One region of the Streptomyces sp. NPDC006385 genome, then DNA from elsewhere that is predicted to be linked to it. Evidence: riboswitches for the same ligand, from Rfam matches in the RefSeq annotation. Region 1 holds a riboswitch; each other region holds the start of a gene.
What was found. Region 1 has a riboswitch for cyclic di-AMP ahead of ABZ078_RS18950 (NlpC/P60 family protein). Riboswitches for the same ligand answer to the same signal wherever they lie in the genome.

Region 1 (2,191 bases):
GAGGCCGTCGGCCGACCGCAGGTCCTGGAGGACCTGCCACTGTGTGCCGGTCGCGGACTGGGGTGGGGCTGGGGTGGCGGGCCAGGGGGCGGGGGCGGCCGGGGTTTGTGTGGTGCTCCGGGTGTCTGCGGCTGGGGTGGGCGTGGTGCTCCAGGTGTCGGCGGGTAGGGCCGGTGTGGTGCTCCGGGTGTCGGTGCCCGGGGTGGGTGTGGTGCTCCACGTGTCGGTGGCCGGGGTGGGTGTGGTGCCCCAGGAGTCGGCGGGTAGGGCCGGTGTGGTGCTCCAGGTGTCGGTGGCCGGGGTTTGTGTCGTGGTCCCGGTGTCGGCGACGGGCCGGGCTGGTGTGGGGTTCCACGTGTCGGTGGCCGGGGTGGGTGTAGTGCCCCAGGTGTCGGCGGGTAAGGCCGGTGTGGTGCCCCAGGTGTCGGTGGTCGGGGCCGGTGTGGTGCTCCAGGTGGCGGTGGCCGGGGTTTGTGTCGTGGTCCCGGTGTCGGCCGGCAAGGCCGGTGGGGTGCTCCAGGTGTCCGTGGCCGGCGGCGTCGCCGGCTGGGGCGCGATCGCCGTTGGTGGTGTGTTCTGCTGCTCGATGTACGCCGACAGCAGTGCGCGGGCCCGGTCGATCTTGCGCTGGTTCTGCTCCTTGGTCGCCTTCAGCGCGGACCGCTGCCGCGACTCGGCCGTCATCTCGGCCGCCGGTTCGGCGGGCGGCGCGGCCGGGGCGGGCAGGGCAAGGGCGGTCTGCGTGGCCTGGTCAGCCGGAGTGTGCGATGTCTCCGGAGGGGCCGGCAGGGCGGCGATGGGGCCGGCCGTCAGTTCCGCGACGGCAGCCGATCCGGTGGCCGGAGCGGACGTCAGCTCGGCTGCCGGCGCGGCGGGCGGCTCCAGGGCGGGGCGGCCGGACGAGGCCCGCCCGAGGTCGGTGAGGTCCGCCACCGCACGCTCGGCGGGGCGCGCGGACCGTGTCCCGCCGGGCCGCTCCGGCTTGTCGCTCGGCAGCGTCGCCGGAACCGTCGGACCCAGCTTCGAGCGGGCGGCGTCGAACCACTGCCGGGCGACCCTGTCGAGCGCGGAGTCGCCGCGCCTGGTGTCGCCGCGCCTGGTGTCGTCGTTCCCGGCAGGCGCGTCCGGCCCGCGTCCGGCGTCGGTCGGCCGGTCGGCACGCCCTCGTGATCCCGCCGACGCCGCGCGGGTGGCGTTGAAGGTGCCCGTGTCGGACTCGGCCTGGTCGTAGAGGGAGCTGACCTTTCGGCTGACCTCCTCGCGGCTCGGTGTCTCGTCCCCGAGGGAGGGGGCGGCGTTGGCCGTCTGGGCGAGCAGGGCCACAGAGGTGAGGGCCGCCGACGCGAGTGCGGAATTGCGCATGCCGGGCAGGCTGAGAGCCCCCGGACGCGCCGTGCGTTCCGGCGCCATGGGCGACGTACTCCTTCCGTGCTCCGCCTACCGGGTTAGCTGACGGGTTCGGGCGGTCGTTTCCGGAAGGTGTGCCCTACGGCCCTTGCCCCGAAGGGCAGTTGGGCCGATTCACCCCAAGTTCGGTTGGGTCCCCGGCTCCCGTGACCCCTGCGGGCGCACCGGACTCGGCGGAGGGCGCACGTCCCGACGGGGTTCGCCAGAGATCGTCGTGCGGCCTGAGCCGTAACCTAACGAACTTGTGTGCCCCGCGTGAAGATTGACGTGTGAAATGTCCGATACGTTTCTGTGACCTTCGACGCTCGCGGCGCGGAGACCACCGAATTCACTTCGCACCGCGTTGATTCCGCCACGCCTCGTAGTGGTCCAGCAGGGTCTGCTCGATCGGACGGTAGGTGATGCCCAGTTCGGTCACGCTGCGGCTGTTGTCCACCCGGAACCGGATGCCGAGGTGCTTGCGGATGTAGTCCTGGGTCAGTCCGAAGGCGGGGCCCAGGATCCTTACCGGCCAGTGCGGGAGCGCGGTGCGCGGGAGGCGGAGGTCGCGGGGGTACCGGGTCCGGATGATGCGGGACATCTCGTGGAAGGACGTCATGGTGCGATCGGCGACGATGTAACGCCCTTTCGCGTCCGGGTTCTCCGCCGCCGCCACGTGCGCTTCGGCCACCTCGCGCACGTCCGCCGTGGTGAAACTGAAGTCCGGTGCGCCGTAGAAGAAGTAGCCCTTGAACAGCTCCTCCAGCAGGAACAGGCTGCCGGACCGGGAGGTGGGGGTGAGTGA
Region 2 (2,191 bases), on a different contig from region 1:
TACAGCAGCCTGGAGCCGTGCACGCGGCGTGCGTCGCGCCCCCTGCCCTGTGCGCGGTTGATCCTCGATGCGGGGGTGCGCAGGGTGGTGACGGCCTGGCGGGAGCCGGACACGTTCGTGGCGGGGGCCGACGGGAGCGGGGTGCTGGCGGGGGAGGGCGTGGACGTCGTGGTCGTGCCGGAGTTCGAGGGGCGGGCCAAGGCGCCGAACCGGCATCTGCTGCCGTGACGGGGCGCCCATCAGGAGGGGGGCGCGGAAAGGCGTGTGCTTCGGGTCCCGCGGATGGCGTACTATGGACTCATCGACGCGGGGTGGAGCAGCTCGGTAGCTCGCTGGGCTCATAACCCAGAGGTCGCAGGTTCAAATCCTGTCCCCGCTACTGAAGGCTCAGGGCCGGAACTGATCAAGTTCCGGCCCTGAGTGTTTTTCTGGCCTCATCGCCGTACGGCGCCCTTGACCGCCGTCACCAACCGTGATCGGGCGACCGCCCTCCGCATAACAACTGACATACTGTCAATCATTGTGCGACTCCTGAGCCTTGGCCAACTCGCCCGATTTGGGCCGCTCATGACCCGTAAGTCCACCCGAAAAACGTTAACGATCAAGCGGAACAGCTTGGAATCCGCACCCCCCGTCTATTAACGTTCGATAACGCAGCGCGGTCGTCCCAGCCGTCACAAGAGGCGGCTCCGTGCGCACGCGCCGAATCCCGTACCGCGTACGGGAACCGGGGAACCACCACCCTGGGGTGAATCGCGCTGAAGCCGCCGTGGACTCACGGTCGGTATACGCGCGTAGGAGACCTTCCTGCTCCGAACCCGTCAGCTAACCCGGTAGGCGAGAAGGAAGGAAAGGAGTACGCCCACGTGGCGTCCAACAGGCCTGCTACGCAAGCCCCGTTCGTGCCGAGCCAGCGCAGCACCGACACCTTCGGCTACGACCGTGACCGCACCGACGAGGGCCCGTTCGAGGAGTGGAACCCCACCGCGGACACCATTCGCCCCGTACGCGGCAGGCATCGCGTCTCCAAGCAGCGCGGCGGGGGACTCGCCCGCAGCTCCACGGTTCTCGGCGTCGGCGTCATAGCCGCCGTCGGCGCGGGCGGCATGGCCACCGCGCAGAGCGGCAAGCCGCCGGTCGCCATCACCATCCCGGACCTGCCCCTCATATCCGACGGCGACTCCTCCGCCGAGGACGCCGGCACCGCGCTGAGCACCATGGGCGCGACGACCGAGGAGACCACCCAGGGCACCGGCGACGCCGGTGAGGCGCTGCGGGCCCGGATCATCGCCCAGGTCGAGCAGCAGCAGGAGCAGATCGAGAGCAAGGCCGCCGCCGAAGCGGTCGCCGCCGCCGAGAAGGAGGCCGCCGCCGCGGCCGCCAAGGCGGAGAAGGAGGCCAAGGCCAAGGCCGCCGCCGAGAAGGCCAAGGCCGAGGAGGAAGCCCGCAAGAAGGCCGAGGCCGAGCGCCTCGCTGAGCTGGCCAAGCAGTACACGCTGCCGACCTCCTCGTACACCATCACCTCGACCTTCGGGCAGGCCGGCGCCTACTGGTCCTCCGGCTACCACACCGGCCTCGACTTCGCCGCGCCCACCGGCACCCTGATCAAGGCGGTGCACTCCGGCACCATCACCTTCGCCGGCTGGGACGGGTCGTACGGCTACAAGACGGTCCTCACCCTCGACGACGGCACCGAGATCTGGTACGCGCACCAGTCGTCGATCAGCGTGAGCGTCGGCCAGAAGGTCAACACGGGCGACGTCATCGGCCGCGTGGGCGCCACCGGCAACGTGACCGGCGCCCACCTCCACCTCGAAGTGCACACCGGCGGCAGCGCGAGCGGCATCGACCCGCTGGCATGGCTGCGCGGCAAGGGTCTCACGCCCTGACATCTGGCGGCCCTTGAGGCCCTCCACGGCAGATCCCCCGGTGGCCCTGACGACGACCCCCCGACGTCAGGGCTGCCGGTTTTCCTTTTTCCTGGTGCGGGCAACCCGATGGGCGCGCACGGGCGCGCAGTGTTCACGGGAACTTTGTCGCCGCCGCGGAATGGGCCGCTGCCGCACGGCAGTTGACGTAGAGCATGACTTCTCTGCGCAAGCTCGGCTCCTCCGACCTCGAGGTCTTCCCGCTCTCCCTCGGCGGCAACGTCTTCGGCTGGACCGCCGACGAGACCCAGTCCTTCGCCGTG
Region 3 (2,191 bases), on a different contig from region 1:
ACAGGTGGGCGTACTGCGCGTAGTGTCCGTCGGCGAGCTGGATGACGACCTGGTTGCCGTACGCACCGGCCCAGCCGGCGGAGACGACCGTGCCCGCGCCCACGGCCTTCAGCGAGGTACCGGTCGGGACGACGAAGTCCACGCCGGTGTGGTAGCCGCTGGACCACATGCTGCCCGCCACCTTGTAGGCGGTGCCGACGGCGGCACCGGCCACGGGGGCCGTGAAGCCGTTGGTGGTGCCGGTGGTCCCGGCGCTCTCGGCGGCCGTGGTCGCCTTCGACGCGGCGGACTTCGACGACTTCGACGCGGACGAGTCCGAGGACGATGACGATGACGATGACGAGGAAGGGGAGGACGACTTGGGGGTGCTCGTCGCGGCCTTCTTGCCGCCGATGGTGAGCTTCAGACCGGGGTGGATCAGCGACGGGTCGTCGCCGACGGTCTCCCGGTTGTCGGCGTAGAGCTTCTTCCAGCCGCCGCTCACGTTCTGCTCGTCGGCGATCTTCGAAAGGTAGTCGCCGGCCTTCACGGAATACGTCCGCACATCCGCCTTCTGCGTCGTCTCCTTCTTCTCGGCGGCCTTCTGACCGGCAACCGGAAGAACCTGAACGGCCTTTTCCGAAACGGACTGCGAGGGAGCGGCGTGGGCCCCGGTGGCACCGATGAACGGGAGGGCGAGAGCGGCGCCGCCGGTTCCGGCGACTGCGATGGAGCGGGTGAAGCGGGGGGGCTTCGGGCGGCGGTGCTTACCCTTCGCGGGCATGGCGAATTCCTCTCCGGCGCCTGCGAGGTGAGCTGTCGGGTGCGGGCTGGAGATGCCCGGCCGCGTCGGGGACGCGACTTGACCCCAAGCCTGTTCCGGAGACCGGAACAGGCGGTTGTACCTGTGGGTCCCCCGCTCCTGCCGTACGGGTGAGTTTGCGCGGGATCCGGGCGGCGGCAGGATTAGGCGTCCGTCCGGATTGGTGGCGAACGTAAGCGAGGAAGACGCATGGGAACAAGCGAGAGGTTCCGTCCGAATGCGTTCCTGTTGATCCCTTGCGGGAATTACCGGTCACCCTCCGTGCATTATTGGGGCGCCGCCAAACACAAAGCCCCATGAGAAGCACGTGAATTACGTGGACATGACGGGCGACACACGGTCACGAATATGACGCTCCTCACGTGACACTGCTCCACCTTCCTTCAGGCGAGAGCGAGTTGGAATGAAGGCGCCAATTCGGACAGAACTCCTAGATGCGACGCAGCCGGATAACCGTCGCATCGAGGTCGCCGCACAACCCGGTACGCAGTCCGTGATGCAGCAATACTGCACCTCTGTGAATTTCGCCCGTTTCAAGGCATTCGTACGACGCTGTCGGGTCGAGCGCGCGCAGCCGCAGCGCCGGGGCGGGCTCGCCGTAACGCTGGGCCTGGAGCCAGGCGAGGACGACCGCCTCATCCCCGAGCGCGTACTGCACCGCGCTCAGTCCGCCCGCCGGAGGCCGCAGCCGGTAGAGGTCACCGCGCTGCACCACGGGCCGGATCTCCTTGTACAGCGCCACCCACTCCCGGGCCTCGGCGAGTTCCTCCTCGCTCCACCGCGCGAGGTCGCCCCCGACCCCGAGCACTCCGGCCATGGCGCTCACGAACCGGAAGCGCAGGGAGCTGGCGCGCTGGTTGAGCATGGCGTTCGGGCTGTCGGTGACCCAGGCGGCCATGGCGCGGGCCGGGTGGATCTGACTGAAGCCGTGCTGGATGTCCAGCCGGTCCAGCGGGTCGGTGTTGTCCGAGGTCCACACCTGGTCCGTACGGCTCAGCACGCCGAGGTCGATCCGCCCGCCGCCGCCCGAGCAGGACTCGAAGGCGACGCCCGGATGGGCGGCCCGCAGCCGGTCCAGCAGGCCGTACAGCGCGCGCACATGGTCGACCCACAGCCGCTGCGGGTACGACTCCCCGGGCCAGCCGGCGTCGGTGAAGCAGCGGTTGAAGTCCCACTTCACATAGTCGATCGGGGCGCTGGAGAGGAGCCCGTCGAGCCGCTCCCAGAGGTACTCCTGGACATCCTCGCGCGCGAGGTTCAGCACGAGCTGATTGCGGAATTCCGTCCGCTTTCGACCCGTTTGATGCTGAACCCAGTCGGGATGGGTGCGATACAACTCACTGTCCGGATTGACCATTTCCGGTTCGACCCAGATGCCGAACTGCATAC

Region 2: linked by a shared signal. The riboswitch ahead of ABZ078_RS17135 (M23 family metallopeptidase) and the one ahead of ABZ078_RS18950 (NlpC/P60 family protein) in region 1 are both predicted to bind cyclic di-AMP.
Region 3: linked by a shared signal. The riboswitch ahead of ABZ078_RS26465 (LysM peptidoglycan-binding domain-containing M23 family metallopeptidase) and the one ahead of ABZ078_RS18950 (NlpC/P60 family protein) in region 1 are both predicted to bind cyclic di-AMP.

The regions. Positions count from the first base shown of each region.
Region 1 covers NZ_JBEXQG010000022.1:5,094-7,284, reverse strand. The annotation lists gene ABZ078_RS18950 (NlpC/P60 family protein) at 1-1,362, opposite strand, end outside; cyclic di-AMP (ydaO/yuaA leader) riboswitch at 1,419-1,593, opposite strand; gene ABZ078_RS18945 (NAD-dependent epimerase/dehydratase family protein) at 1,736-2,191, opposite strand, start outside.
Region 2 covers NZ_JBEXQG010000018.1:144,939-147,129, forward strand. The annotation lists gene ABZ078_RS17125 (dihydrofolate reductase family protein) at 1-228, shown strand, start outside; tRNA gene ABZ078_RS17130 (tRNA-Met) at 306-379, shown strand; cyclic di-AMP (ydaO/yuaA leader) riboswitch at 691-855, shown strand; gene ABZ078_RS17135 (M23 family metallopeptidase) at 867-1,889, shown strand; gene ABZ078_RS17140 (aldo/keto reductase) at 2,084-2,191, shown strand, end outside.
Region 3 covers NZ_JBEXQG010000039.1:7,002-9,192, reverse strand. The annotation lists gene ABZ078_RS26465 (LysM peptidoglycan-binding domain-containing M23 family metallopeptidase) at 1-763, opposite strand, end outside; cyclic di-AMP (ydaO/yuaA leader) riboswitch at 768-962, opposite strand; gene ABZ078_RS26460 (alpha-galactosidase) at 1,233-2,191, opposite strand, start outside.